DNA from 3 places in the Paenibacillus vortex V453 genome. Region 3 is predicted to be linked to each of the others. Evidence: predicted binding sites of a transcription regulator. Region 3 holds the regulator's gene; each other region holds the start of a gene.
What was found. Region 3 encodes Rex, which represses fermentation and respiration genes when NADH is low (regulators of the CRP and FNR family bind a similar motif). Its sites were predicted from a motif close to TTGTGAAATATTTCACAA; they were not measured.

Region 1 (10,743 bases), on a different contig from region 3:
TCTCCACATACTGGTTTCCCGGCGCATTGTATTCCACACCCCAGTAACCACGGTATCCACCTGCAAGCAAACTCCGTACCTTGTCCTCCGCATCAGGAAGGAGCACCGTCCTCGCATCAAAATGAGTATGTACTGCCCATGGCGCAACCATCTCATCCCCCGCAGTCTCATCTGCTTTCCATCTGCCAAGATGAAGCAGAAAGCCGAATGCCGGATGATCGACCTCTTCCGCAATCCGTTTCATTTCTCGCGGCAAGAGGGACGCGCCCATATGATTTTCAGGACCGATGAGATACCCCCGTTCCGCAGCACGATCCGCATATTCTTGATAGCGCTTGACGGTATATTCGAATTGTTCGTCCGACATCGGTTCCGATTCCTGATAACTGCCGCCTGTGTCGATCCGCACCGTTTCAGCCCCTAAGATTTCAGCTGCATCCAGATGAACAAGCGCATTTTCATACAGTTTCTGACGGATGTCCGGGTCGGGATCCCATAGATGTGCTCCATCTACAGCAAAATTAACCACCCTCATCTCTTTCTCATCGAGCGCTTCTCTAATTTTACGAATGTAGCTCTCATCAGCAAGTTTGTATACGGGGTCGCTCCGATCGATAAAAAAACCATTCCACAGATCAACCGCATCCATACGATACCGGTACTTCACCGTCTCCAGATAACCGAACACATCCATCTTTCCCTCTAGGAACGTATTGAAAAAAGAATAACCGCCAATCGAAATCTTCATCGCCATACCTCCTTCATCAAAGTTGGACTCAAGCTACCCCTAGTTTACCGTACTTCCAAACCATTACCATATATGAATTCTTACTTGAGGGTGTATTTCAAATGGTGATATTTCCCTCCCGAGAGGAAGCCTTTATTCTTATACAATTGCTCAGCTCGATTTCCCGAAGTGACAAAGAGGCGCAGCAGGGGGTGCTGCGGCTCCAGAACGGTTAATGCCCTCTCCAGCATCGCGCCTGCCAAACCTTTGCCTCGATGCTCAGCTGTTACTGCAATGCTGTAGACAAGGGGCAACCCTTCCCATAAGGAAATCAAACATACACCTGCCATTTCTTCAGATGCTCGATCATATATTAGAGAGGATGCCTGCAGCAGCTTGGGATCTATTTGATCAAAATAATGGACTGTATCATTCATATAGACTTCGACTTCCCGTTCGTCCGGACCATTGGCATAAGCTTTCCTAAACACTTCAACCAGTTCAGAGATATCTTTTCTTGCAGGTACTCTCGCAATATAGTTAACATCGAAGGATGCTTCAAGCTGTTCGGTCGGCCGGATCATGCACTGCCTGGATTCAACCTGTACAAAATCCGCTTCCCGAAAAGCAAACTCCTGTTCATCAAGGACATTGTATGCATGAAGATCATGCTCCTCCAAACTCCAAGATTGAAGGGCATGGTTCTTGACCTCTCTGATCAGTTCAGAGGTAATGGAATATGGCGGTATTCCGAATACTAGTCCGATAGATTCGTTGTTCAAATAAACTCCCGCGGCTTTGTCATCGCCTGAAAGTACCCAGTAGCCATCGTCCGAATCCGATAGAATCTTGGCAAACTCCGCCCAGCTCGGTCTAAACCAGATATTTTTGTAATAGGTAGCAAAATATTTCGAGAACGCCTTAGGGTCAGCCTTTACCAACCTGTATTCCATAACCCACCGTCCTTATTCCTTTTTTTGATAGATCATGACTAGAATTAGGCTCATTATAAAGGTTACGAGATGCCAAGGACAAAGGAATAAACGTCTTTAGAGAAAAAATCACAGCACGCCCATCAAACCAACCCCCAGATAAACCGCTGTTCCCCACATAATCAATGCCGAAATCTTGTTCATCACGGGTAACAGCTTACCCGACGAATCCAGTCTCCCCGCCGACCTGCCGGCAATACCAAGGCCCAGGAACCACAGCCAGGATACAATAATGCATGCAATGGCAAATATGGCCTTGTCCGTACCTGAATATTGCAGCGAGCTTGTGCCTATAACCCCCATCGTGTCCAGCACGGCATGCGGATTCAGCAGTGATACGGATATGGCAAAAACAATTTGCTTTTTCGTCGTAAACGAACGAGCAGCTTCCTGTTGCTGCTCCGAAGGTTTTGTCTTCCATGTTACGAATCCCATGTAAACCAGGAATCCGATCCCGAAGGTAAACAACACCATTCGGATCCAGTCATATTCCAGAACGATCACGGATACGCCCAAAATGGCTAAGGAAATAAGCAGCGTGTCGCACAGAGCCGCCGTGATGATAACGGGCAGCGCCTTAGCGAAGCGAGGCTGAACCGCTCCCTGATTAAATACGAACACATTTTGCACACCTAATGGAAGAATAAGACCTAGTGCCAGGATGAACCCATGAAGGATAACGCCTATCATATGAAACCTAACCTCCTGCGGATATTTTCACCATTGTAAGGGTCGATCCCAGCAGCGTCTCCAACCAATTGGTTGGCACGAAACCCAACCAATGAATTATAATGAACAAAATACGTGGCGAAAGCGAGTTTCCTATGACAGAAGAATGGAAATTAAACAAGTCCTCCGACATACCGCTGCATCAGCAGATCTACAATTACATGAAGAACAGAATTATGAACGGGGAATGGCCTGTCGGGACCCGGATTCCGACGCAGAGAGACCTTGCTGCCAAATTTGGGGTAAACCGAAGCACCATCGTTTATGCATTGGGCGAGCTTGCCGCGGACGGCTTGATTCAATCCAAGGTTGGACAAGGGACGGTCATCGCCAACAATACCTGGAGTTTATTAGCCGCCACGCCTCCGCCAGATTGGAATCAGTATGTGAAATCCGGCTCCTACCAGCCGAACATTCATATGATCCAGCAGATCAACCGTTCGGAAACCGATCCGGATATGATCCGGCTCGGTACAGGAGAGCTCTCGCCGGAGCTGCTTCCCACTGGCCAGATGCGGGAGATATTCAGCGGCAGCATGGCCAGCAAACTCTCTTTGGGATATTCCGAGCCGAAGGGGAGCCTCTACTTAAGAGAAATCATTAGTGACTATCTGAAAAAGAAAGGAATTCATGCCACCCCGTCATCCATTCTGATCATCTCCGGTGGACTGCAGGGATTGCAGCTCATCTCATTAGGCTTGCTGCACCAGGGGTCCGCCATCTTTGTAGAGAACCCCTCTTATCTGAACTCGATTCATGTGTTTCAGTCTGCAGGCATGTTTCTGCAGGGGATTCCTATGGATCAGCGCGGCATTAGAACGGAATCGATCGGGAGACTTAAGCGCCAACACAATGCTGCCCTGCTCTACACGATTCCTACCTTTCATAATCCGACCGGAACGCTGATGTCTTCCAGGCGGCGAACGGAGCTGCTTCAAATATGTGCAAGGGAAAGGCTGCCCATCATAGAGGATGATGTGTACGGGGATTTGTGGTTTGATGCTCCCTCTCCGCCGTCTCTGAAAGCGCTGGACCAGCAGGGGCTTGTGCTCTACATGGGAAGTATGTCCAAGACGCTTGGCCCCGGCCTTCGCATCGGCTGGATTGTGGGTCCCGAGCCGGTAATCGACCGGCTGTCCGATATCAAAATGCAAACCGACTACGGATCCAGCGCACTTTCCCAGCACGCAGTCGCCGAGTGGTTGTCGAGCGGGATGTATGAGTTGCATCTCATGCAGATCCGAGCGGAGCTCAGGAGTCGCAGAGATTTTACGCTCGATATTCTCAAGCAATATTTCCACGATATTGCCCAGTGGAACATACCGCAAGGCGGGTTCTACATCTGGCTTCACGTCACCAAACCTATCTCCATACGTCCTTTATTTGAACAAGCCCTGAAGGAGGGCATCCTGTTGAACCCCGGTAATATCTATGACCGCAGCGACCAGCAGCATCTTCGTCTTTCCTATGCCTATGCCTCCTGCAATCAACTGGAGAGCGGACTCATCAAGCTGGCCGAGCTTATCCGTCTCCATACATAACCATAAGAAAAGGCCCCTTCCATGGTCATCAACCATGGGAGAAGGCCCTGTATTCACCTGAACGGATTCGTGATTGTGCCTGACGGCATATAGACCCCGCTGATCAGGGGCATGATCGGAATGATTGACGGAAACAGTGTATTAAACTGCTCCGGGGATTGCAGGATACCAACCATGAGCATAGATAAGGCTACGATCGTCAGCGTATAAATCACAACGACCATCAACAGCAAGCTGTAGCCGTCACCTAAATCGAACCCGGAGCCATAACGGAATATCATAAATACCACCATCATTTGCAAAATAGCCTATCAAAGAGCTGTACACCAAGCACGCGTAAAGGGGGCATCTGTAAATACGATTGTACATGTTCACGAAACTGCGTTTCATCGGGTGCGGCAGCTGCAGTAGCCTGAAGCTGCAGTTCTCGATTATAGACTGTCCGGACGTGCTGTTCGGCCAGTTGGACAAACGGGTTATCCACGGCTGCAACGATTCTGTAATCGTTACGTATCAGCTTGACGGCGAGATCAGCTCGCCCCTCGCGTACCTTCGTCCTTGCGGCTTTTTCGTCCTGCATTCTGAATTCAAATAATTCAATCCACTTCGAATTCGATTCATCCGGCGTTTCATATTACGATATTCGCTGAGCAGCGTTTCATATCCGAACCGAAGACTCTTCATAACGGGCCCAGACGGTACGGAATAAAGCAAGCCCAATTGCGAGAGTAACCGAATATAGAACCAGGAACGGCGATGGAAAGCCGGGGTAGCCTAACAAATCCGGCATGATAGCACCGACAACCAGAACGATACCAATGACGCAGGCCTGAATGGCCGGAAGCCGATAGGCCGCTTTTCCCGCAATAATGGAAAAAACCAGGAGAATATAGGAATTAAAAGCATCTGTGCCGATCGGCCACAGCGAGGCAACGAGCAGTGTGACAAATAGCATTGCAGGCCTTGCCCGGCATAACAGCGCTATAAAATAAGCTGTGAAGAAAATAGAGCTGCTCCCCAATCTCCAAGGCAACGGGTCAGAATTAACATGTTGAACCTCAGGCAGGAAGGCACATACCTAGCTTGATATTAGAAAAAAGAGCCATATCCAGAACGATCGCACATCATCCCCTCACTTTCGGCCAACGAGTTGAAGGCTTCCAGCAAAAAAACGGTTCCAATTTTTGGTTATATCATAGCACAGGAACATACATGCCTCTTGGTTAAATAGGTATCCTGGAAATGAAAAATCGCTCCTTTTATCATTGTGAAAAAACATACATACACCTCTAAACCCTTATAAATACTAGGATTTATGCTGTCTCCAGATTGGCTATTAAAGGAAAAAACCAGCCCGGAATTGTGACGAAACTGGTAACACTCGTGAATATTTGAACAAAGTATGAACTGCGCTTAAACCGCACCACTACAATGATTTGCCTCACACACCAATCCTTTTGTAACAAATTGAACACATAAAATTACACACATTGACACGAATGTGGATTTATATGTAAATTATACAATTTTATGTGTTTTGCAAAGCCAATCAGAACTTTCTACTATAGATGTGTTAGAAACATTTGAACGAAGCCGTTTCAAGGAAAGGGGTACATCATGAACAAAAGAGGGCCGTTATTTGCATTGTTATTAAGCTTCACCTTGCTCTTATCGGGATGCAGCTCACTCACGGTATTGGATCCGAAAGGACCGGCTGCCAGAACCCTATCCGATACAATCATATTCTCCATTCTCATGATGGTCGGAATATTGGCCGTAGTTTATGCGCTTTATATCTTCATGCTCACCAAATATCGAGCGAAGAAATCCAACGAAGGTTACGAACCGCCACATGAAGAAGGCAATAAATGGCTGGAAATATTATGGACCGCCATTCCGATCCTGATTGTTGCCGTCCTCTCGGTTGTGACCGTCAAAACGACGGTGGCCGTGGAGAATGTGCCGGAAGGCTATGAAAACCAAGAGCCGCTAGTCATCTACGCTTCCTCTTCGAACTGGAAATGGCACTTCAGCTATCCGGAAGAAGGAATCGAAACGGTGAATTACGTTAACATTCCAACACATCGCCCGATTGAATTCCGTCTGTACTCATTCGGTACAATCTCAAGCTTCTGGATCCCTCAGCTTCATGGCCAGAAATATGCGATGAGCGACATGATTACGAAGCTTAACATGGTTGCCGACGAACCGGGCTCCATGATGGGCCGTAACGCGAACTTCAACGGCGAAGGCTTCGCACACATGGAGTTCGAGGCGCTTGCAATGTCTTCGACCGAGTATGACAAGTGGGTTCAAGATGTCAAGGAAACTGCTCCTGAGCTGAAGGAAGATGAGTTTAAGAAGCTGCTGGAAACCGCGCATGTCGGTCGAATGAGCTTCTCCAACACGCACCTTGAATTCAGCCCGCCGCCTTCCGAAGATCATCACCATGGCGGTGATGTCAATGGCAATGAGGAGCATCAGGACCATAAAGACGTCCACCCGGATCCTGCTACAACGGAAGAAACGGAATTTGACAGCGAAACGAACGTGGATCCGAACGAGCCGCTGCCGAACTTCCCGGCTGAAGAAAGCCCAAATCATCAACATGATGGACATTAAATCGGTGAGTGAAACGTTGTTCACCCGATCTACTTCATACATCCAGAAAGGAGCTAGGCTCTTATGAAATGGGACGAATTTTTCGTTACCGGTGATCCGTTAATTTACGGCGCCATGGTGAGTATTGTTCTCGTCTCGCTTGCAATCCTCTTCGGCTTGACCTATTACAAGAAGTGGGGATATATGTGGCGGGAATGGCTGACCACCGTGGATCACAAAAAAATTGGCGTTATGTATATCATCTGTGCCTTGATCATGCTGTTCCGCGGCGGCGTTGACGCCTTGATGATGCGTGCGCAGACCGCTGCACCGGAGATGAAATTTCTGACGGGTCAGCACTATAATGAAGTATTTACAACTCACGGAGTCATTATGATTCTCTTTATGGCCATGCCGTTTATCTTCGGTCTGATGAATGTTATCATTCCGCTCCAGATCGGTGCCCGTGACGTAGCATTCCCTAAACTGAACGCAATCAGCTTCTGGCTATTCTTCGCCGGTGCGATGCTGTTCAACATCTCCTTTGTCATTGGAGGCTCGCCGGATGCCGGCTGGTCCGCCTATTTCCCGCTGGCCAGTATCGAGTTCAGTCCGACGGTTGGCAACAATTATTACTCTCTGGCGCTGCAGATATCAGGGATTGGTACGCTCCTTACAGGCGTTAACTTTATCGTAACGATCCTGAAGATGCGTGCACCAGGTATGACACTCATGCGCATGCCAATGTTCACATGGTCTGTGCTGATCACTTGTGTCATCATTATCTTTGCTTTCCCGGTACTTACGATTGCGCTATTGCTTATGATGTTCGACCGCGTGTTTGGTTCACAATTCTTCACGATGTCCAACGGCGGTATGGATATGCTCTGGGCCAACCTGTTCTGGGTATGGGGTCACCCTGAGGTATATATCGTTATTCTACCTGCATTCGGGATATTCAGTGAGATTATATCGACCTTCTCCAAGAAGAACCTGTATGGTTACGGTTCCATGGTCTTCAGTATGGTTATCATCTCAGCTCTGTCCTTCCTGGTCTGGGCCCACCATTTCTATACGATGGGTCAAGGCGCTATGGTCAACGGCTTCTTCTCGATCACAACGATGGCGATTGCCGTGCCGACCGGGGTCAAAATATTCAACTGGCTCTTTACGCTGAGGAAAGGCCGAATAAGCTTTACGACACCGATGCTCTATTCACTGGCATTTATTCCGATCTTTACGATCGGCGGTGTTACCGGCGTTATGCTGGCGATGGCCAGTGCCGACTATCAGTATCATAATACGATGTTCCTGGTTGCCCACTTCCACTATGTGCTCATTCCAGGTGCCGTATTTGCCGTCATTGCCGGTTTCCATTACTGGTTCCCTAAAGTGTTCGGCTTCCGTCTGAATGAGAAACTTGGCAAAATTGCCTTCTGGTTCATTGCCATTTCGTTTAACGTTACCTTCTTCCCGATGTTCTTCCTGGGACTGATGGGTATGACTCGCCGGACGTACACGTACTCAGCTGAAACCGGTTTTGGCCCGCTGAATATGCTGTCGATGGTAGGTGCGGTCGGTCTGGCAATCGGATTTGTTATTCTCGTATACAACATCTACTGGAGTACACGTTACGAGCCGCGCGACAAAACAGGCGATCCATGGGATGCACGCGCTCTGGAATGGTCAACGCCAAGCCCGGTTCCTGTATATAACTTTGCTGTCACACCACAAGTAAAAGGCCGTGATGCCTACTGGTTCTCGAAGAAAAACAACGAACCGCTCTCAGATGAGAAAATCACGAAGATTCACATGCCTAGCAACACCGGAAAACCATTTATACTGGGTATTGCCTTCTTCTTCCTTGGCTTCTTCCTGGTATTCAGCTGGTGGATTCCATCCATCGTGGCTGGTGTCGCGGTGCTGATTATAATGGCTACCATGTCCTTTGACCGTGATCACGGATATTACATTCCGGTTGAAGAGATTGTTCAAACCGAACAGAAACTGCGGGGTGATACGGTATGAAAATAGATGCCACTCAGCCGCTGGAATATGGAACAGAGGAAAACCGCAATCGTATCTTCGGATTCTGGCTGTTCCTCGGAGCTGAAATTGCGCTCTTTGCTACCTTGTTTACCGTCTACTTCGTTCTCGTGAACCGCTTCGCCAGCGGTCCGAGCGGAGCGGAAATCTTTGAAATAACACCGGTTCTACTTGAGACCTTCCTGCTCTTAACGAGCAGCTTCACCATCGGATTGGCTGTTCATGCGATGCGTCTGGGTCTGAAAAAGCAGATGATGATCTTTATGGTCATCACCCTGCTGCTGGGTGCAGGATTCCTTGGTATCGAGATCTTTGAATTCTTCACTTATGTGCATGAAGGAGTTACACTCTCTACCAGCGCATTTGCGTCCAGCCTGTTTACACTGCTTGGGACTCACGGAGCTCACGTTACCTTTGGTCTCCTGTGGGGAACTGCCATTCTGATTCAACTTAAAAAGCATGGATTGGATCATTCCACAGCCAACAAGTCCTTTATCTTCTCGCTCTACTGGCACTTCCTGGACGTTGTGTGGATCTTCATATTCAGCTTTGTATACCTGAAAGGACTGATGTGACATGATTAAACAGCTGTTTCCTATTAAGCATGTAGCGGGTTATATATCGTCTCTCGTCCTTTCAGCTGTTGCACTCGTGGTTCTGTTGGATATGCCGACAGCTTCGAAATTTGCCATCCTGCTGGTCACCGCGATACTGCAGGCTGCCGTTCAGCTCATGCTGTTCATGCACGTTGGCGAAAGTGATGACAAGAAATCCGTTTATATCAACATTGCGTTCGCTCTGTTTGTTGGACTTGTCACGATCTTCGGAACGCTCTTCATCTTCGTATGGGGATGGTATGCATAACAACCGGCAATAGCCGAGCTACAGATTAACCGATGAACGTATCGCATTGCGCGATCGCTTCATCCACATAGAAGGGGCCGTCCCAAAAGTCACTTGACTCCGGGAGGCCCCTTTGTGTTTTATAAAGACGCCGAGGAACGAAACATTCCTCCAATCGCTGTTGCCCCCGAATATCCTGAATTCATCTTTAAGGAAGGAATCGCTATGGGGCAGCGTTCTCCAGAATTTCATCGATCTCGCTCTGAAGTTTGGTCGTCAGGGTCTTCTCATCTCCAATAATCCAGGCATGATTATAGGGTGCTTCCATTGGCGAATTGTCATACGCTTGCTGTATTGACTCTACGTACTTCATGATGGAACGGGGAACCCCATCCCGCTCCGTATATAACAGCGGTGCATGTTTACCCATATGGGACAATGGCGCAGCCGCAATGGACAAGATAGGAGAATCCGGGATGGAGAAGGAGAGGCTGTAGCCCGGTGAGCGTATCCCCCATCCGAACCCCGTTCCGGGATCATGGTACTGTGCGAAGTGAATGGCATTCTCGTATGGATCATCCCCGGCGATTCGAATCACGTTGCCATATTGCCGGAGATTTTCCTCCACGCTGTGGGATACCACCTTCTCCGGGCCGATGATATAGATATGTGCCTGCCCATTTCGCTTCTGAAGCGCCTTCACCGTATCTTCAGGCACGTCCTTCTCACTGACAAACAGTAGTGTCTCGGGCATATGCGCAATCCAGCTTACCGCAGGCAGCGTATAATTCGGGCGCTCCATCGATCCAATGATGACGGAGGTTGGAACGGATCCCGTTACCTTTGCTGCGTATTCGTCAATAGCAGCTGCTGCTTCTGCCGGCTCCGTTGCATCTATGTGGTCGACCTTATAGTCGAGTCCGTTCAGATCCTTCATAACCTTTTCCGATATCGGGCCGACCGTGATAATGTCAATCCCTTTGTTATTCTCCGCTCCCCTTGGCTTCAAGCGGCGCAGCTCCTCCAGCGTTTCCTTGGGAATCCCCTCCTCTTCCACAAACAACAGCGGCCCCTGGCTCAGCTGAGTCAGATCGGCACTGACAGCGGCTATGGGCCACTGGGCCGAATCCACCAGAATAACGCTCTGCGGGCGACTGTGCTCATTCGTGGACAGCCACAGCGTTTTGGAGGTCAGTACCGCCGCACTTACTGGATCAGACGTATTCAATCGGATGGTATTCTTGGTAGCTGACCAAGGCACAGG
Region 2 (10,743 bases), on a different contig from region 3:
TCCCCTATGGTGCGCAGCGTCGTAAACATTAACCCATGCAGCAGACAGAGCATCACCATCGTCAGCCCGCCAACAACGGTATAGGCATTCACGACATCGAAGAATCCGGCATACATCTGCATCTCTTCATTAATCGGAAGCCCCTGAATGAGGCAGGCAAAAACAACACCCAGGAGGAACGGAGGAAGCACGCTGCCGATGAAGATTGCACCGTCCCACACTCTTTTCCAGCGAACGTCGCCTACCTTGCCGCGGAATTCAAAGGCCACTCCCCGTCCAATCAAGGCCAACAGAAGAAAGACAAGCGGAATATAGAATCCGCTGAACAGCGTGGCATACCAGTTCGGGAAGGCGGCGAACATCGCGCCGCCCGCTGTCAGCAGCCAGACCTCATTGGCATCCCAGAACGGGCCGATCGAGTTGATCAGCACCCGGCGCTGGGTGTCGCTTTTGGCGAGCAGCTGTGTGGACATCCCGACTCCGAAATCAAAGCCCTCTAAGAAGAAAAACCCGATAAACAACACGGCAACGAGCACAAACCACAGTTCATTAAGAGACAGCATGGTAGCCCTCCTTATTAAACGGATCGCTTGCGTGGCGGTCTTCTTCCTCCGCCGCATACGGCCCTTTCTTAATGACTTTAATAAACAAGTACGCCATAACGGCAGCGAGCACCGCATAGATGGCTGTAAACGTAATGAGCGAGAACAGGATGGAGCCTGCACTTACGTTCGGAGATATACTATTCTCCGTGGTGATCAGTCCGAACACCGTCCACGGTTGCCGGCCGATCTCCGTCATGATCCACCCCGACGTGTTGGCGATGAACGGCAATGAAATGCCAAACAGCATCAATCTCAGGAACCATCTGCCAGCGTGCTCGACCTTCTTGCGCAGCATCAGCCAGGCTCCGTACAATCCGAGCAGAATCATCACGCTGCCTGCGGCCACCATAATCCGGAAGCTCCAGAAGGTGGTCCGCACCGGAGGTATATAATCGCCGGGACCGTATTGCTGCTCGTACTGGGCTTGCAGCTCCTTCATTCCGATCACTTCGCCGGAGAATTTGCTATAAGACAGAAAGCTAAGCAAATACGGAATTTTAAGCTCCATCTTGTTCTCCTGCTTCTCCGGATCGATGGACGCAATGACCGTCCAAGCCGCAGGATCGTCACTCGTCTCCCACAGGCTCTCGGCAGCAGCCATCTTCATCGGCTGCGTATCCACCAGATACTGCGCCTGCTGGTGACCGAAGACCGCAACCAGAATGGAGGTGGTGAGCCCCACCACGATGGCGATGTGGAATGATTTTTTGAAGAAATCCAGATCCTGCTTCTTCATCAGCTTGTAGGCACTCACGCCTGCTACCAGGAACGCCCCGGTGGCCAGTGCCCCAAAGATCGTGTGCGGGAATTCTACCAGCAGCTGCCCATTGGTGATCAATGCCAGGAAATCATTCATCTCCGCTCGTCCATTATTCATCTCGAACCCAACGGGACGCTGCATGAACGAATTGGCCGCCAGAATCCAGAAGGCCGACATCAGGGTGCCGAAGGACACCAGCCAGATGCTGAGCAGATGGACCTTCTTCGATAACCGGTCCCAGCCGAATATCCATAACCCGATAAATGTTGACTCGAGGAAAAAGGCCAACAAGGCCTCGATGGCAAGCGGCGCGCCAAACACATCCCCAACAAATCGCGAATAATCCGACCAGTTCATGCCGAACTGGAACTCCTGCAGAATTCCTGTCACTACCCCGACCGCAAAATTAATCAGGAACAGCTTCCCCCAGAACTTGGCCATTTTCTTGTATACTTCCTGGCCTTTGACAACATACATCGTCTCCATGATGGCAATCAAAAACGCTAATCCGATAGACAACGGTACGAAAATAAAGTGAAAAATGGTTGTCGATGCGAACTGAATTCGCGCCAGCATAACCGGATCCATAAAGATACCCCTTCCTTTAGCTCACGTGATCACTTTAAATTTGATTCTTTTTGTATTTTCGCAGACTGCGGCAGAAAGGATTGTGATCAATATCACAATATTAGGAAGGATTAGGGGCAAAAAGTTATAAATTTGTGACGAAAATCACTAAGTGCGAATGGAATTATGTGAGGTTTATCCATTGGAGCATGACTTGCCGCATCCCCTCACAGGTCAAGCCCGGTATTTACGCACCAAAAAAAGCAGGTTCGCCATGTAGGCCAACCTGCTTTAATGTATGCCGCCACCTTATTGAATCGCGCGAATCTCCGTCTCGATGAGCTTGAACTCCGTCACGTCCGCGATGCCGCGATTGGTAATGCGGATTTCCGGAATCACCGGCAGCGCGATCAGGGAGAAGGTCATGAACGGCGCATGGATGAAGCACCCCAGCTCCTTCCAGGCTTCCTCCAGTGCAGCAACTTCTTCCGCTACGATCTCCACTGGACGATCCGCCAGCAAGCCGGCAATGGGCATGGCCACCTTCGCGAGCACCTGACCGTCACGCACCACGATCATCCCGCCGCCGCAAGCTGCCAGCTCATTCGCCGCTAGCGCCATATCCTCGGCACTCGTGCCCATTACCAGCAGATTATGGCTGTCATGCGCCACCGTGGAAGCGACCGCACCGGATTTCAATCCGAAGCCGCTCGCAAAGCCAAGCGAGATTTGTCCGGTTGCGCCATGGCGCTCGATGCACGCAAGCTGAACCACGTCCTGGTTAAGATCAGGCTGAATGATGCCCTGCTGCACGGGGAGCACCGCTGTCATTTTGGCTGTGCGGGCACTGTTCTCGATGACCCGCACCACGTTGACTTCCGTGCGTGCGGTATCCCATTTGCTGCGGAGCAGGAAATCCTCCGCTGTCAACGGACGCTGCAGGCGAACCGAATGGAACGCTTTTTCCGGGTATTGGTATACAGGGAATAGCTTCACAACTTGGCCGTTCTCCGCAACCACCTCACCATCAGTAATTACAATCGACGGCACCATGCTGTTCAGATCATCAAGCAGCAGAATGTCTGCCGTTTTACCTGGCGAGATGCTCCCGAGTTCGAGATCCATCCCGAAGTACCGAGCCACGTTGATCGTGCCCATCTGGATGGCCGTCACCGGATCCACACCCTCTTCGATCGCACGGCGCACCACATGGTTCATATGGCCAAGCCTCAGCAGCGTCTGCGGATACACGTCATCCGTCACCAAGGAGATATTGTCCGTACGCACCTTGTCTTCCGTCACCACCTTGATGACTTCCTTCACGTCCTGCCAAGCCGATCCTTCACGGATCATCAGGTGCATCCCGAGGCGAACCTTCTCTAGCGCCTGCTCTCTCGTCACCGTTTCATGATCGGAGCTTACCCCGGTTGCCAGATACGCCTGAAGCATCCGGTCGTCCTCTGCGGGAAAATGTCCCGTCACCGTCTTGCCGGCACGCAGCGTGGCTTCGATCTCACCGCTCATCGTCGGATCGCCATATACCACGCCCGGGAAGTTCATGACTTCGCCAAGCCCGGCAACTCCAGGCCAGGTCAGCCCTTCTTCGATATCTTCCACGCCAAGCTGGGCTCCGGCATCCTCCAGATCAAACGTCGCCGGCACGCAGGAAGGGATGGTGGTGAATACCTTAAGCGGCAGCTGCTGTCCTTCCTCGTGCATCCACCGCACACCTTCCATACCGAATACATTGGCGATCTCATGAGGGTCCATATAGATCCCGGTGGTTCCGCTAACGATGGCCGCTTTCGCAAACTCGGTCACGGTCAGCATCGTGCTCTCCACATGCATATGGCCGTCAAGCAGACCCGGCGAGATGTAACGGCCATTCGCCTCGATGACCCGGGTCCCTTCCCCGTATCGTATGATTGGCGCTGCCGATATAAGCGTATGCGTCCGAATGCCATCGCCACGTCCACCTGCTCCTGAAGCTCGCCTGTAAACACATTGACCAGCGTGCCGTTCTTGATAACCAGGTCGGCCGGTGCCTGTCCTAACGCCACTTTCCCCAGCTCCCGGCTGACCTCGTATCGTTTCTGTCTCTTGCTTGAACTCATGATGAATGCACGCTCCCCTTTTTTTAGATATCAGAAAGTATAAACTTCAAAGCTTGTGACTTCCTGATATTGCAATAAAGACTTCTTCTAACTTCGATCTGTCATCTGTGAAAGTACGTCGATAGACGTTTTTCTTATGATGAAACGGTAAAAGTACAAAATCAATTCTACGCGCAAGCACGTAAAACAACCCGGACAGCGTATCTGCCCGGGTTGCCTGAACTAACTATATCCATAGAGGAAGAGAAGCCCGGTGCATCAGCAATGCATTGCTAATAGTCTGCACAACACCCCATCCGTTAAAACCTGCCGGTACCCGGATTCCAAGGTGATCTTACCGCCCGCCTCTCCATTCCATTCGAAGCCGGGCGCTGGACTCTGGCTCTCATCCTTCATGTAGTCAAGTCATTTACGGTAACCTGGTAGAAACGCCTGGGCCCTATTCCCCGGCATATACATTAAGATTTGATTTTGATCCTGTTTACCCTTCAATTCTCTTTTGTTTCATTTGTTGTATGAATTATAATCTTCTTGCCCGAGAAGTCAAGTGTTTGGAAAGAACTGCACATCGGCGGCAACGGCCTCTACGCCAGTTTCCTCCCCATGTTCTGTACGCGCTCAAGCCATTGCTTTTTTGCGCTCTCAGGCATTTTGCGAAGCTGCGTGATGTTCGTGGCACGAACCGAGCTCACGCCGCAGAACTTCAGAATGGAATGCTTCATCATTTGATGCCCGGGCTGACCCAGATAGAAGCGATAGTAAACGTAGGGCGAATCCATCGTGACAATCAATCGGGCGGTTTTCCCTTTGAGCAGCTGCTCCGGCAATGGAGAGTTCCGGCGGTACTTAAACGCAAAGCCCGGCAAAAAGACTCGGTCGATAAACCCCTTCAGCAGTGCCGGCATGCCGCCCCACCAGTTCGGATACACAAATACCAGATGATCCGCCCATGCGATGAGCTTCTGCGCTTCTTGCAGATCGGGCTCCAGAGCTTGATTCCCCTTATAGCCGCCGGTCAGGCTCAGATCAAAATCCATCTCTGCAAGCACCAGCTCACGCACCTCTGCCCCTGATTCGACTGCCCCCTGCGCATATCCCTTGGCCAAATGACTCCCATAACTGTTCTCAACCGGATTGCCCTGAATAATCAAAATCTTTTTCATACACGTTCCCCCTGTTAGTTTGGTTAATAAACACTAACCTTAAGGTAAAAAGAAAAGGTCACGCCGGACCCTTCCCTAAACCTGTCAAAGCCAGTAGATGTGCCGTCACCTCAGGCGCCAGCGCCGAGAGCGGTTCCTCAAGCTCCCCTTGCATCGTTGAAACGGCCAGCTGATTGAATGCACCGATGATCAACACCGCGGTTAAGCGTATATTCTGCGGCGGAATATCCCGCTGCAACACCGCTTGATCGAGCAGATCGCATAATGCATCGAGCGGCTGACGCCCCCTGCTCTTGAGCACCTCCGTAAACAGCTCGTGATGCTGGGACAACAGCAGCAAGCCGTATTTATCCTCGTCATAAGACTCCAATACACGGGTGACCAAGGCGGACAATCTCTCTGCGAACAGTCCGGTCTGGGAAGCGTAATCATCCACCAAACGTGTGTAACTGCCGCAGTATTCCTCGAATGCCTCCGCAGCAACGGCATCCTTATTCGTAAAATGCTTATAGATCGCTGCATCCGTCACACCGGCTGCCGCGCCGATCTCCTTTACCGATACCCCGTCAACGCCCTTCTCGGCAAAGAGTTTCATGGCCGCCTGCAATATTTCCTTCTTCTTGCTATCGAAATGCGGTTTCTTTTTCATAATCATATCATAAGTGAACACTAACCAAATTGCAATGGGAATGAAAAAAATCGTGTGATGACGTCAATCATCCTTACCATGTGCCGTGCAATCCGCATCGCCTTGCACGGAAACCTCAGGCAATAGAACAGTGATGGTTGTTCCGCAGCCTACTTCCGACCACAGGCCCACCCGGCCTCGATGTGCTTCGACAATCGCTTTGGCAATGCTCATTCCAAGCCCTGAGCCATCCATACTCTCCTCGGTGTTTGTCCCCCGGTAGTAGCGTTCAAACAGGTTGCGGCGAGTCTCTTCGTCCATCCCTACGCCTTGATCCGCGACCACGATCGCCGCGCCGCCGGGACGTCTCTCTACCCGTACTTCAACATGAACTCCCTCGGGATTGTGCTTCACGGCATTCGTAAGCAGGTTATCCATCAACCGCTTCAGCCATTTGGCATTGCCATCAATGAGCAGCGGCTCTTCGCCTCCGATATAGGAAAAATTCGCATCCAGCGTTACATCATTCACGTATTTAAGCACGCAGCGCCGCACCAGTTCATTCAGATCAAGCCGTGCCAGTTCCTGCGGCCGGATCTCGCTCTTAAGACGAAAGACAAGCGAGAAGTCATCGATCAACTCCAGCATGTAATCGCCCTTTTCCCGAATGACGGTTCCCATCTCACGCAGCTCCTCCTGACTCCAGTCCTGCGGCGCGTTCTCCAGCATATAACCATATCCCTGGATCGAGGACAGCGGCGTACGCAAATCATGCGATATTCCCGACATCCATTCTTCCCGATTCCGGTCCAGCCGCTCGCGCTCCCGTTCGGTTTCGGCAAGCTTCTCGGCCATCCTGTAGAAGGAGTGAATCACTTCCTTATACAGCTTGAAGCGCATGCGCAGCTTCCCGTTCTTGCGAAATACGCGCTTCCGGTCCTTGGGCGTCAGCACTTCCTCATAAGCTCCGCTCCCCATGCGCTCAAACCATCCGGTAAACAGCAGCAATGGCCGACTGTACCGGTATCCATGCCAAATCGCTACCGCCAGCGACAAGATCAGTACACACAGCAAGGTCCACAGCGCCACACGGATCAGCTCATTCATAATAGGCTGCTTCTCCAGCGTCTCATCCTGCGGTGTATGGTACACCCAGGTGCTGCCGGTAGCCGGGTCGCGATAAACCGCAATATGCGTGGAGTAAGTACCGGGCTGCTCCTGCATCGTAATGATCTCCAGCGGATGGTAGCTTGCCTTATACTCGCTTTCCTTTCCAATCGCTTGCACAATCTGGCCATCCCGGTCAATGACATGCAGATATCCGCCCAGACTTACCAAGTCGTGCTTTAATTCAGCTGCATACGCCGGGTCCACCCTGCCGCCCGCTTGATACCGTGCATACCATTCCCGAAGATGATCCGAGCTCTCGTCAATTCGCCCTGCTAGATACAGCAGCGGGTCCTTGTATGTCAGATCCATCTGCCAGTCCATTGTGTACTCCCCAAGACGCCGCTTCTCCTTGATCTCAAGCAGGCTGCTAACCGAGTATTCCGAGGGAACATCCGGCGCGGTATTGGTGGCGTGAATCACATTCCCTTTCATATCCACCACCTGCAGCCACATCTCTTTGTCCTGGAGCAGCTGCTTCCAATGGTCATCCAGCAGAACCTTCCCGTTCTCCGTCACCGTCTCCGTTACAATGCTGTTCAAGACGCCGGTCGGGAAGTTGCGCCTCATCTCTTCATCACTGATATGCTTGATCAGGAAGAATAAGAGAACGATGAGAAAGCAGAACATAAATGCTGAGAACGCAATCAGTTGGTATGTAAAATGAAAGGCCAGTCTTCTGCGCAGTCTCATCGCCCTTTCTCCTTAACCAGCTTGTAACCGAGTCCGCGAACCGTCAGCAAATACTGCGGGTTGCTGGGGTCCTCCTCGATTCGTTCCCGAATGCGCCGGATATGCACCATAACGGTGTTGTCCTCACCTATGCCATCGATGCCCCATACGGCTTCATACAGCTGGGACTTCGAGAACACTACCCCCGGGTGCTTGCAAAAATAAAGCAGCAGCTGAAAGACCTGTGCCGGACAAGGCACAGGCTCTCCCAGCACCGTCAGCTCGCCAGCGGATTCATCGACCCTGAACCGGCCGAAGTCCCATGCACGCTGAATAACCGGCTGCTCGGCCGATGGCATCATCCCGAAGCCGCCCCGGCGCAGACGCGCTTTGATCCTTGCGGCAATCTCCAGCGGATTAAACGGCTTGGTGACATAATCGTCCCCGCCCATTGCAAAGCCTGTCAGCACATCCAGATCGGACGCTTTGGCCGTCAGAAACAGAATGTGCGGACTGCCATACGAACGGATTTGCGGACAAAGATCAAACCCCGTGCCGTCGGGCAGCATGACATCCAGCAGCACGATATCCGCTCCATGAGCGGCGATCTCGCTCAGGGCTTCCTTGCAGCTTGAAGCTGTATATATGCGGTTAAAGCCTTCCTTGCGCAGCACCATCTGCAGCATTTTTACGATGGAAGGTTCATCATCAACAATTAAAATTCGTGTATCCATTTTATCCTCACCCGCTATTTATGCTAGCACAGCAACCTTAACAGGAGTTAAACAAATGCTGGAAGTGTTAAGAAAAAGTTAGGAAGCCGTTTCCGCGTTATTTATGTTCAAGTTTTATACTTGGGGTTAGAGGTGACATACATGAATTCAAACAAACGTTCAACGGCGGTCGATGCCATTCGCGGATTAAGCTTGCTCGGTATTCTGATGGCCAATATGCTTATTTTTCAGTACGGCATGTTCGGCAAAGACGAGCTGCATTACTTCCAGCCTTCCACGCTGGATCAGATCAGCCATGACATGCTGAAAGTATTCGTCGAGGGCAGCTTTATGCCGATCTTTACGTTTCTGTTCGGCTACAGCATGATCAAAATGAGGGAAAGCCTGATCAACAAAGGGCTCAAGTACGGTCGAAGTTTCTTCCGCAGATCGGTTCTGTTAATCGTTCTGGGTCTGCTGCATTCAATATTCATATGGGAAGGCGACATTCTGCTGTTTTACGGAGCGATCGGTCTCTTCCTTGTGCTGTTCGTGAAAAGAAAGGTCAAAACCATTATGATCTGGGGTGTTCTCCTGCTCACACTGGTATCCCTCTTTGGATACGGCTCCGTCGAGCCGGTTGCAGGTGAAACAGAGCGCATGGAGAGTTATGTGAAGCAGTCGATTGAAGTCTACGGCAGCGGCACTTACAGCGAAATTCTGAATTTCAGATCAACGGAGGAGATGCCCATCGATCTGCCCGACTGGTTGATGCTGCTGGTCATCTTGATTGCTCCGCTGATGAGTGCACCGATGTTCCTGTTTGGCATGGTGGCCGCGAAACGCGGACGCTTTCTCCATCCTTCCATGGAAATCAAGCTGTATCTTAGATGGGCTCTGCTCGTTCCGGTCGGGCTTGGATTAAAAACTGCAGCCGTCATGCTCGGCGCAACCCATAGCTGGAGCGGCGTGTTCACCATGCTTGGCGGTCCTCTGCTGGCGCTGGGTTATCTGTACCTCTTCGCCTCCCTGTACGCGTTCTCGTCTCAGCAATCCATTGTAATTCGGGCTTTTGAAGCGGTGGGACGCATGTCGCTGACCAATTATCTGTCGCAGAGTGTTGTATGCGTATTGATCTTTTACGGATTCGGGCTGGGATGGTTCGGCAAGCTGGGCGTGCTGCAAGGAACGCTGCTGGCGGTTCTGATCTATAGCGTGCTGGCAGCGGGCAGCCTGCTCTGGCTAAAAAGGTTCCGCAGCGGTCCGGTGGAGAGACTGCTCCGCATGGGCACCTACTGGTCTTGGAGCGGAAGGGCTAAACCCAAGGAAGCAGCTCCGGTTGCAGCCGTACCTGCAGCAGAGTTTCCGGGGGATGGCCCTCCGGCTACTTAAGCGTTCCGTATGCTTCTTTTGCATGCAGAAGCCGGTTCCTCCCAAGCCCGAGATGAAATCAGTCGGTTCCTTCATGTATAATGGACATACATGCAAGGTGCTAGACATTTCTGGAATTTTTCCGGTCATCAACCGAAGGAGGAATCACGCATATGCTGGTTGTTACAAACTCGATTAAGGTCAAACCGGGCTTCGGTAAAGAGATTGCGCAGCGATTCGCCGAAGCGAAGGGTGTGCAGGAGATTGAAGGTTTCGTGCGGATGGAATTATGGCATGAGGCCAAGGAAGGCGCAGAGGCTGAGGAATTGAAGGTCTCCACGGTGTGGGAGGATGAGGAAGCATTCAAACGCTGGACATCCAGCGAGTCATTCCGGCAATCCCATGGTCAGGGCCGCAACGAGAATATTTTGGGCGCATCCTTGAACAAATATGAGCTGCTGATCAGCCATACCAAGTAATGGAACAATGCCCTGGCGCTTTATAGCACCGGGCTCGAAGTACCGCTTCATATCCAAGATTCAGCCAGGGGGCGTTTAGCCGGGCTGAATCTTTTTTTATGATGGGGGGTGGAATGGAGCGACTTGAGAAATAGGATGATCTGTTCATGAAGCGTGGCATTCTCACTTAACGCTCTGCGCGTAATCCATGTAGTTGTATCCGGATGCCTCTGGCGTTTCCATGGTGATCCCCGGCAGCAACTCCGGATTGTGCGCCCGCCCTTGCTCGATCAGATAACGACTCAGCAACTCTTGTTCCGGCCCTGAGAGCGCGTACCACTGACCCTCCACCTCGAATTCATTGGCAAGTCGAAGTTTCTGATTCCCCTGCACCATGTCCATGGCATACAGGAACCCCGGGCCCCGAGCTCCTTCTATTTTATAGGCTTGAAGCGAATTCACCCATTGCATGATCTGATCAAGCTCCTCCTCCTTATCCAGGGTCAAACGCGTGCCGTCCCCAAA
Region 3 (10,743 bases):
TTTTGAAACCACGGGCAACCAGTCTGCAGATGAGATTATTCAGGTCGGACTGGCCATCATCGAAGAGGATCGAAGTATATCCCGCGTGTACGGCACTTATGTCAATCCCGGGATTCCAATCCCTCCGTTTATCACCGGTTTGACCGGTATTTCTGACAGCGATGTAGCGGACGCTCCATCCCTAGAGGAAATGATGATGGAACTTGTGCCCATGCTCGACGATGTGGTATTGGTTGGGCATAACGTAGCTTTTGATTTTAATTTTTTGCAAAATGCACTCGATCGCTGTGGCTATTTACCGTTCAGCGGTCGGATTCTAGATACGATGCACTTCTTGAAAATATGCTTCCCTTCGCTTTCTTCATATCAGCTTGGAATGGTGTCTTCCCATTTCGGCCTGGAGCATGACCGTCCGCATCAAGCGGACAGCGATGCACTTGCAACGGCCTATGCGCTGCTGAAATGTCTGGAGGAGATCGATGAGCTTCCGCTCTTGACCATTCAACGGTTAAGTGATCTTTTTGCTGATGAGGATAGCGATTTGGCCTGGTTCTTTGACGGAATCCGGGCGGAACGGGAATTCCAAGCTGTACAGGGCGGAGATACCCATACGTATTATCGCCAGTTTGCGCTGGCTGTTGATGATTGGAACGATATTGCACCCGCAAGGGACGAATCGGAGCCGAACCCACTGGCTGATGTGAGCTTCGAACAGTACATGAGCGATGTCCGGGACCGTCTGAAGGAAACGCTGCCTCATTACGAGAGCAGAGACGCTCAGGATATGATGTTCCAAGAAGTGATGCAGGCACTGGATGATAATAAACATCTGTTGATTGAAGCAGGCACGGGAACAGGGAAGTCCCTCGGCTATTTGCTGCCTTCGATCTATCAAAGTGTGAAGCAGGAACAGAAGGTCATGGTCAGCACGCATACAATCAATCTTCAAGAACAGCTGCGTGACCGGGATATACCGCTGCTCACTCAGGTTGTTCCTTTTCCCTTTAAAGCAGCTATTTTTAAGGGGAGAGGACATTATTTGTGTTTGAGAAAATTTGAACATAAAATAAATAGAAGAGATTTTCATTCGCCGAAGGAAGATGTGATCATTGCAGCACAGATGCTGGTCTGGCTGACACAGACAGAAAACGGCGACGATGAAGAGCTGAACCTCGGCGGCCGTGGCGGAGATTTCTGGGAGACGATCTCCAGCGATTCGGATTCCTGTCTTGGACGTGCCTGCCCATGGTTCCGCAAATGCTACTATCACAGGGCCAAACATGAAGCGAGCGTTGCCGACGTGGTCATTACGAACCATTCGAAGCTGTTCACTGACGTTAAAGCCAATCATCAGCTGCTGCCGAGTTATGAACGCCTCGTCATTGACGAAGCACATCATCTTGAGGACGTTGCGGGCAAGCACCTTGGCTTGCAAATGAAATATTTTACGGTTGTGCATACGTTGACCCGGATGTACAAGGACAGCCGCAGCGGACAGCTTCCCGCGCTTCGCCAGCTGCTTCAGGCTTCACCGCATGAGAAGGCCGTAGAATGGTCTTCTGTCATTGACCGTATGTATCCAGATCTCATCACGGCCAAAGAAAATTGGGATCGTCTTAGCGATCAGCTGTTTGCACTGCTGCCGGAACGCGGGGATGCATCTCCAGGAGAAGCGGGCCAATTCTCACTTCGGTTATCGCCTCTCAAGAAACCGAAGGATTGGCAATCGCTGGCGGAGCTGGAGCATCAGATTCATGTGACCCTGGGTGACGTTGTGCGCAAGGGTGACAAGCTGATTGCTGAAATGAAGGAAGATCTGGATGATTACAGTGCAGACAGCTTGCTTACGGATCTGTCCGGACTGTTTAAAGACCTGGCCGCTCACCGTGAGGACTTGCGCTCCTTCATGGCTCTTAATGATGAGGGTACGGTATACTGGATGGAGGCTAATGGCAATTTCCGCAGTAAATCGCTGCAGCTCTATGCAGTGCCTGTTGATGTAAGCACTCATTTAAAGGAATTGTTTTTTGATAAAAAACAAAGCGTCATTCTGACATCGGCTACCTTGTCGGTGGATAAATCGTTCCAGTTCATGATCGAGAATCTGGGTCTTCAGGAAGCGGCTGACGCCGGTAATCTGAACACGGTTCAGCTGCCGTCTCCGTTTAATTACAGAGAACAAGCGCTGCTTGTCGTTCCGCGTGATTTTCCGAGCGTGAAGGGATCGGTCGGGGATGCCCTCTTTGTGAACACACTTGTGCAGTCACTGGCCGAAACGGCGATCGCTACCCATGGAAGGATGCTCGTTCTGTTCACCTCTTACCGGATGCTGCGTCAGGTGCATGAGCCACTGAAGGAAGCATTGGCATTAAGCGACATTGCGGTGCTGGGGCAAGGAATGGACGGGACCAGTCGAACCAAGATGATTCGACGCTTCCAGGAGAGCAGCGCATCGGTGCTCCTTGGCACCAGCTCCTTCTGGGAAGGGGTCGACATTCCGGGCGAGGCGTTGACCTGTCTTGCTATTGTACGGCTGCCTTTCCAGCCGCCGAATCATCCGCTGGTGGAAGCCAAGAGTGAACTGCTGCAGCAGCAGAAAAAGAACCCCTTCATGAAGCTTTCCGTTCCGCAAGCGGTTATTCGGTTCAAGCAAGGGTTTGGCCGCCTGGTCCGGACGGCACAGGATAAAGGGATCGTGATTGTATACGATACCCGGGTGATTGAATCCTATTACGGGAAATATTTCTTATATTCCTTGCCAGGACCTAAGATGGAGCATATGCCGACAGAGGGAATTGTTCCACGCATCTCGGAATGGCTTCAGGAAGAGGTCGAGGTTGGGGCAGATAACCAATCCGATGAATGATAGCTAAACGAAGAATGAAAATGCAAGAGATGTAGTTATTAACCTTTACTAGGGGGAGCATGCATGAAATCGGAAAAAATTTCGGAAGCCGTGGTCCGCAGATTACCTGTATATTTGCGCTATTTGAATGAGCTTCAGAAGCGGGAGGTCTCAACTGTTTCATCCCAGGAGCTGGGGCAGAAACTGGATCTGAATCCTGCTCAAATTCGTAAGGACCTGGCGTATTTCGGTGATTTTGGACGGAAAGGGATCGGATATGATGTTTCCTATTTGATTGAGAAGATTCGCCAGATTCTGAAGCTGGACCAGAAGATTAATGTAGCATTGGTTGGAGCCGGTAATCTTGGACATGCATTATCCAATTACAATGCATTCCTGAAGGATAATATGAAGATTGTGGCTATTTTCGATTCATATTCCCCCAAAGTTGGTATGAAAATCAACAACTTGACGGTTCAGCCGATGGAAGAGCTTGAGAAAACCGTACATGAATACGGCATTCGTATCGGGATTATTACCGTTCCGGATTTTGAGGCGCAAAACGTAGCTAATCAGCTTATTGCAGCAGGCATCGAAGCGATTCTGAATTTTGCGCCAACCATCCTGAAAGCTCCACCTCATATCCGTATTCATACGGCCGATTTTACAACCGATTTGCAGAGCTTGGCTTATTATTTGGACAACGGTAAGGAGGAAGCTTCACATGACGACAACGAAGTGGATGGTTAAGAACGGTACTTTTGCTGTGCTTGAGGATGGAAGATCCGTTCTTCGTGGATACATGGTTGTTGAGAATGACCGCATTACCTATCTTGGTGAGGAACAGCCGCCGGTAGAGGAAGGAACCGAGATTATCGACGGCACACATCTGTTGTTCCTGCCTGGTTTGGTAAATACCCATGGACATGCTGCCATGTCACTGCTCCGCGGTTATGGAGACGATTTGGCGCTGCAAGTATGGCTGCAGGAAAAAATGTGGCCGATGGAAGCCAAATTCACGGCCGATGATGTTTACTGGGGAGCCTCTCTTTCCGTGCTGGAGATGATCAAGGGCGGAACCACAACTTTTGTGGATATGTATGATCAGATGGACCAGGTTGCGAAGGTGGTAGAGGATTCAGGAATGCGCGGTGTCCTGACCCGTGGCGTTATCGGATTATGTCCGCCTGAGGTTCAGCAGCAAAAACTGGATGAGGCGGTTGCATTTGCGAAGGACTGGCACGGCAAAGCCGATGGCAGAATCACAACGATGCTCTCGCCGCATGCACCGTATACGTGTCCACCGGATCTAATTGAAAAATTCGTCCAAGCATCCCATGATTTGAATCTGCCGCTGCATACACATATGTCGGAAACGGACACGGAAGTGGCCCAGAATGTGAATGACTACGGACTCCGTCCCGTTGCGCATCTGGAGAAGCTGGGCATGTTCTCTCGTCCTACACTTCTGGCGCACGCCGTCCATTTGACTGATGAAGAGATCGAGATTTTGGCTAAATATCAAGTCGCGGTCTCTCATAATCCAGGCAGTAATCTGAAGCTTGCCAGTGGTATAGCGCGCGTGCCTGCACTGCTGAAAGCCGGCGTTACCGTGTCCCTGGGTACCGACGGACCAGCGAGCAATAACAATCTGGATATGTTTGAAGAGATGCGTCTGGCTGCATTGATCCATAAAGGGGTAAGCGGTGATCCTACGGCCATTCCAGCAGCCGAAGCACTGCGGATGGGTACGGAGTATGGAGCCAAATCGGCTTTCATTGAAGATATAGGCACACTTGCCGTCGGCATGAAGGCGGATATGATCGCGTTGAATACAGATCAGGCGCACTTCCTTCCTCGAACCGATTATGTGTCCCATGCGATCTATTCAGCCAGTGCAAAGGATGTAGAGCATGTATGGGTTGACGGCAAGCAGGTAGTGAAAAATGGCGCCAGCCTTACCCTCGACGAGGAACGTATTCGCCGGGAAGCCCAGTCTGCATTTGAGCGTCTTACAACCCTCTAGGGAATAATCAAGGGGAGCGAGGAAGACGGATTGAAGAAAAAAACGAAGTGGATATTGCTAAGTGTATCCGGAGTGCTGCTCTTGCTGCTAGGTCTGCAGCTCTACTATTCGCATGTCATGAAGGACACTTGGAATGAAGAGAGAATGGCAATCAACGCTTCCAAACAGCATGGCGGTTTGGTTTCGACAGGAAAGACCTATAAATCGGTGTGGGGCGAGGACAACAATTACTGGGTTGTCAGCGGCAAGGATAAAGACAATCAGGACCGAATGGTCTGGGTGAAATTCACCGATGATAATGTACCGGTTGACGGTGCCGATGCGGTGCAGTCTGTCTTATTGAGTTCCGGAATGTCAGAAGCACAAATACTGGATCAGATTCACAATGATTTGCCAGGAGCAACCATTAAGAGATTGCTGCCGGGTATGTATGAAAATGAGTTTGTATGGCAGCTCCAGTACGAAAGCAATGGTCAGCGGGGCTATCGATTCTATCGTTTCCAAGATGGAAATCCGATCGGCAATGACATTATTCTTCCAAATCAATAGTAGAAAAATAAAGAGAGACATCCCTATCAATTTCGGGATGCCTCTTTTTTTCACAACAATTGACAACGTTTACAATAAATAAAATGGAAAAACTGTTCTAAATATTTTCACAGATACGCATGAAAAAGTATATAAAATGTGATATACTCATATTTGTACAAATTAAGCATACAAACTACATGCATCGTATTATATCGTTGTTACATGTCATTATATACAAAGAAAATGATAGACAAAAACTATATAAGATTTTAAGGAGGAACTTCATGAAACTACGCATTGTACCTATCGTGCTGACTGTCGTGATCTCAGCATCGGTCCTCTTTGGTGGATGGTTTCTGTATCGGCAGATGGCACAGCATAACCCGCTAGCAAATGTTGTTTCGCAGTATGATGGTGTGAAGAGTTCTCATATAGATATTAAACAGGATACGGTTACTTTGAAACTTGATCTGGCTCCGGAAACGAATTTGCAGGGGCTTGTGCAGCATATAAAGCAAGAAGGCAAATCTGTAATTGGGCAGCGTGAGCTGAAAATCCAGGTGGAGGAGCATTCCTCGGAAGCGCTGGACCAATGGTGGGAGCAGGCGATGTTATCCGTTGCAGAAGCGATGGACAACAAGCAGTACACCGATATCCAATCTTCGCTTGAGCAATTGGCTGGCGAGTCCACGAACTTAAAAGCGAAAGCAACCATTGATGACACCAATGTTTATGTCAGCTTGTCGGATGGGAAGTCTGGTAAATTTATTATCTTGCCGCGTCAACCGGGTAAAATGGGGGTTTGGAACCATGCCTAAACTGGCTAAAGAGATCATGCTGGGTTTTATCCCGGTTTTGTTGGTATTCCTCGTGTTTGTAGGCGTCAACGTCGTGCCTCTGTTTATTGCTGCGGCCCTCGTAGGTACGCTACTGTTTATTGCAAAGATGAAGGGCGGCATCGCGGTGGGGGCTGGTAATGAACGCAAGCGAAAGAAGAGCGGACCGGCCAAACTGACATTCGAAGAAATCGGCGGGCAGGATAATGCCAAGCAAGAACTCCGCGAGGCTCTGGATTTTCTCATTCGTCATGAAGATATTAAGAAATTTGGCATTCGTCCGTTGAAGGGCATTCTTCTTACCGGGCCTCCGGGAACAGGGAAGACCCTGATGGCCAAAGCCGCTGCCCATTATACGGATTCTATCTTTGTTGCTGCATCCGGCAGTGAGTTTGTTGAAATGTATGTCGGGGTTGGTGCCGGTCGTGTCCGGGATCTGTTTAAGGATGCCAGAAGCCGCGCTGCAAAAGAAAACAAACAAAATGCGATCATTTTCATAGATGAGATTGATGTGATTGGCGGCAAGCGTGAAGGCGGCCAGCAGCGTGAATATGACCAGACACTGAATCAACTGTTAACTGAAATGGACGGCATTTATTCTCAGGATACTCCGCGTATACTGGTTATAGCTGCTACGAACCGCAAAGAAATGCTGGATAGTGCACTGCTGCGTCCAGGACGATTTGACCGCCATATTCAGGTGGATCTGCCCGATAAGAAGGGGCGTACACATATCTTGAATCTCCATGCGGGTAACAAGCCGCTGCATGAGGATGTCGACTTGGACAAAATCGCGGAGGAAGCCTATGGCTTTTCCGGCGCACAGCTGGAGAGTGTCATGAATGAAGCTGCAATCTATACGATGCGTGAGAATGAGCAGTTTATCCATCAGCGCCATTTATCCATGGCGATTGACAAAGTGATGATGGGTGAACGCTCGGACCGAGAATCGAATTTCGAAGAGAAGAAGCGCGTTGCCATCCATGAATTGGGACATGCTATTATGGCAGAGCTTGTGCGTCCCGGCAGTGTCAAGCAAGTAGCATTGAGTCCGCGTGGTAAAGCACTTGGTTATGTTAGGCATAATCCGCAACAGGAACAATACCTGTATACCAAGGCGTTCCTGGAAGAGCAGATTATGATAGCGCTTGGCGGTGCCGCCGCCGAGGAGATTTATTACGGGGGCCGAAGCACGGGCTCCAGCAATGACTTTGAGCAATCGCTTAACATCGTAGAGACGATGATGAAGTCAGGACTGACGGCGCTCGGCATCATCAATATGAATATGGTAACTACGGAAGAGTTAATGAAAGAGAATAATATGATTCTGGAAGAGTTAATGAACCGAACGAAAAGCCTCTTGGAACAGAATCGGCCAATATTCGACAATTCTCTTGACATCCTGTTGAAGGAAGAAATCCTCTCGGGAGAACAATTTCGTTGTCAATTTCGTGAAAACGCGCTTTTACCAGCATAAATTGTTATGCTGGTTATTTTTTTTTACTTTTTTGTCGTGCTAAGATATTATTATACTTTGTGCTCTAAACTGTATTTTTCGACAAATGGGGTACAATAAAGTATAGAGATAAGGAAAGGGTGGAGTAGAAACCATGTACTTCAAAAAAATCGGCGTTGTAGGCGGCGGGACTATGGGGCAGGGCATTGCGGAGATGCTGGCTGCAAAGGGTCTTGACGTACTGCTCGTAGAGAAAACTCCAGAGAAACTGGACTATTCATACCGAATGATTGAGACCAGTCTAGATAAACAGCTGGAGAAGTGGGGAATTACCCAAGCAGAGAAGAAACTGATACTGAACCGGATTCAAAAAGTAACTCATTTTGCCGAGCTTAGCACCTGCGATATGGTGATTGAGACCATTATAGAGGACTTGGAAGCGAAAAAAGAAGTGTTTACACAGCTGGATCAAGTATGTCCCAGCCATGTGATATTAGCAAGTAATACATCCACGCTTAGTTTGACGGAGCTCGCCAGCTCTACCAAATATCCTGAGCGTGTTATTGGCATGCACTTCATACATCCTGTTTCCAAGGTAGATCTGGTTGAAATTATCCGCGGTCTGAAAACTTCCGATCATACGTTCACGGAAACGAAACGCTTTGTCGAGGAAGTGTCCGATAAAAAAGGCATCATGGTTTATGAATCCCCAGGCTTCGTTACAACACGCATGATCACGCTCCTCATCAATGAAGCGATGCATCTGCTTCAAGAAGGTGTGGCTTCGGCAGAAGATATCGACGATGCGATGAGAATCGGTTATAACTTCCAGCACGGGCCGCTGGAGATGGCAGACCGCTTTGGTCTCGATTCCATTCTTGCGGCGCTGGAGCGGATGTTCCGCGAGTATGGCGAGCTGAAATACCGTCCATCGATTGTCTTGAAGAAAATGGTTCGCGCAGGACAACTGGGCGTCAAAACCGGAGAAGGCTTTTTCAAGTACGACAAGGATGGTGACCGGGTATGAATATTCTCGTAATCAACGCAGGCAGCTCTTCACTGAAGTATCAATTGTACAACATGACAGATGAATCCGTACTGGCCAAAGGGCTGGTTGAGCGGATCGGTATGGATTCCTCCATTTTGACCCATAAGCCGACCGGAAAACAGGACGTAACCGAGGTTAGCGAAATTCTGGAGCATACAACGGCCATCCGCAAGGTGCTTGGCATGCTGACGAATGAAGAACATGGTGTTATTGACTCCATCGAGAACATTCAGGCTGTCGGTCACCGCGTGGTCCATGGCGGTGAATCTTTCAAAGCGTCCGCGCTTGTAGATAGCGATGCAAAAGCCGAGATTCGCCGTTTGTTTGACTTGGCTCCGCTTCATAATCCGGCGTCCATGATGGGAATTAAGGCTGCAGAAACGAATATGCCGGGCGTGCCGCAGGTGGTTGTATTTGATACGGCATTCCACCAAACCATGCCGGAAAAATCGTATCTATACGCTATTCCGAGAGTTCTTTATAATAAATACAAAGTACGTCGTTACGGTGCGCACGGAACATCCCATGCTTATGTCAGCCAGGCAGCAGCAGAGTTCCTGAACCGCCCGCTCGAGGATTTGAAGATCATTACCTGTCATATCGGCAACGGCGCTTCCCTGACAGCTGTTCAAGGCGGAAAATCTATCGATACCTCCATGGGCATGACCCCGCTGGAAGGTCTGATGATGGGTACCCGCAGCGGTGATTTGGACCCTGCAATCGTTCCGTTTGTCATGAACAAGGAAGAATTGACGGTCAATGAAGTAAACTCGATGCTGAACAAGCACAGCGGACTGCTGGCGATTTCCGGAATCAGCAGCGATATGCGCGAGATCACGGAAGGCATGGAGAAGGGCGATCCGAATTCGACATTGGCTTTTGATATGTATGAATATCGTGTTCGTAAATACATCGGCTCTTATGCTGCGGCAATGAACGGTGTGGACGTTATCGTGTTTACCGCGGGGGTTGGCGAGAATTCGATCGTTCTTCGTCAAAGAGTGCTTGAGCAGCTTACCTATCTCGGAGTAGAATTGGATGAGGAGCTGAACAGCATTCTTTCCGGCGAGCCGCGTCGTATTTCAACGGCGAATTCCAAGGTAGAGGTTCTCGTGGTTCCTACCAACGAGGAATTGGTTATTGCTCGGGATACGCATCGTATCGTACAAGCTTCTAACCGTTAAATAGTAGTGATATAAGGGAGAGATTTAAGCATGGCCACCAAAAGTGTGATTCGTAACGTCAACCAGCATGTCGGTGAGACCGTCACGATCGGCGCCTGGATTAACAACAAGCGTTCCAGCGGGAAGATTCAGTTCCTGCAGCTTCGCGATGGATCGGGATATATCCAGGGTGTTGTTGTGAAGAGCGAAGTATCCGAGCAGGTATGGGATGACGCGAAAAGCCTGACACAAGAGAGCTCTTTGTATGTGACGGGTGTGATACGTGAAGAGCCGCGCAGTCAGTCGGGTTACGAGATGACGGTTACCGGCATTGAAATTATTCATCTTACGGAAAACTATCCGATTACCCCTAAAGAGCATGGTGTCGATTATTTGATGGACCATCGTCATCTGTGGCTTCGCACACAGAAACAACGGGCAATTATGGTGATCCGCGCCGAAATCATCCGTGCGGTTCAAGCATATTTTGACACGAACGGATTTACCCTTGTGGATCCTCCGATTTTGACACCAACTTCGGCGGAGGGGACAACAAACCTGTTCCATACGAAGTATTTTGAAGAGGATGCTTATTTGACGCAAAGCGGACAGCTGTACATGGAGGCCGCTGCTATGGCACTCGGTAAGGTATACTCCTTCGGTCCTACGTTCCGTGCCGAGAAATCCAAAACCCGTCGTCACCTGATCGAGTTCTGGATGATTGAGCCTGAGATGGCCTTCACAGACCATGAGGAGAGCCTTCAGGTACAAGAGCAGTTCATTAGTTATGTGGTGCAATCCGTAGTCAAGAACTGCCGTCAGGAGCTTGAGGCGATCG

Region 1: a site for Rex is predicted at 5,371-5,388, ahead of qoxA (cytochrome aa3 quinol oxidase subunit II). Genes of this name have one in related genera too.
Region 2: a site for Rex is predicted at 2,034-2,051, ahead of PVOR_RS00290 (cytochrome ubiquinol oxidase subunit I). Genes of this name have one in related genera too.

Annotation. Positions count from the first base shown of each region.
Region 1 covers NZ_ADHJ01000022.1:44,042-54,784, reverse strand. The annotation lists gene PVOR_RS13565 (sugar phosphate isomerase/epimerase family protein) at 1-748, opposite strand, end outside; gene PVOR_RS13560 (GNAT family N-acetyltransferase) at 829-1,680, opposite strand; gene PVOR_RS13555 (LysE/ArgO family amino acid transporter) at 1,789-2,409, opposite strand; gene pdxR (MocR-like pyridoxine biosynthesis transcription factor PdxR) at 2,544-3,989, shown strand; gene PVOR_RS13545 (hypothetical protein) at 4,043-4,285, opposite strand; gene PVOR_RS30350 (hypothetical protein) at 4,357-4,584, shown strand; gene PVOR_RS13535 (hypothetical protein) at 4,648-5,022, opposite strand; gene qoxA (cytochrome aa3 quinol oxidase subunit II) at 5,607-6,611, shown strand; gene qoxB (cytochrome aa3 quinol oxidase subunit I) at 6,675-8,618, shown strand; gene qoxC (cytochrome aa3 quinol oxidase subunit III) at 8,615-9,211, shown strand; gene qoxD (cytochrome aa3 quinol oxidase subunit IV) at 9,213-9,500, shown strand; gene PVOR_RS13510 (cell wall-binding repeat-containing protein) at 9,703-10,743, opposite strand, start outside.
Region 2 covers NZ_ADHJ01000001.1:66,614-77,356, forward strand. The annotation lists gene cydB (cytochrome d ubiquinol oxidase subunit II) at 1-563, opposite strand, end outside; gene PVOR_RS00290 (cytochrome ubiquinol oxidase subunit I) at 550-1,953, opposite strand; partial or broken gene ade (adenine deaminase) at 2,242-4,046, opposite strand; purine riboswitch at 4,424-4,525, opposite strand; gene PVOR_RS00300 (NAD(P)H-dependent oxidoreductase) at 4,631-5,209, opposite strand; gene PVOR_RS00305 (TetR/AcrR family transcriptional regulator) at 5,268-5,858, opposite strand; gene PVOR_RS00310 (sensor histidine kinase) at 5,922-7,697, opposite strand; gene PVOR_RS00315 (response regulator transcription factor) at 7,694-8,410, opposite strand; gene PVOR_RS00320 (DUF418 domain-containing protein) at 8,552-9,781, shown strand; gene PVOR_RS00325 (antibiotic biosynthesis monooxygenase) at 9,934-10,239, shown strand; gene PVOR_RS00330 (hypothetical protein) at 10,402-10,743, opposite strand, start outside.
Region 3 covers NZ_ADHJ01000020.1:94,379-105,121, forward strand. The annotation lists gene dinG (ATP-dependent DNA helicase DinG) at 1-2,866, shown strand, start outside; gene PVOR_RS12325 (redox-sensing transcriptional repressor Rex) at 2,930-3,595, shown strand; gene PVOR_RS12330 (amidohydrolase) at 3,570-4,871, shown strand; gene PVOR_RS12335 (cell wall elongation regulator TseB-like domain-containing protein) at 4,902-5,420, shown strand; gene PVOR_RS12340 (hypothetical protein) at 5,687-6,220, shown strand; gene PVOR_RS12345 (AAA family ATPase) at 6,213-7,715, shown strand; gene PVOR_RS12350 (3-hydroxyacyl-CoA dehydrogenase family protein) at 7,849-8,721, shown strand; gene PVOR_RS12355 (acetate/propionate family kinase) at 8,718-9,926, shown strand; gene asnS (asparagine--tRNA ligase) at 9,957-10,743, shown strand, end outside.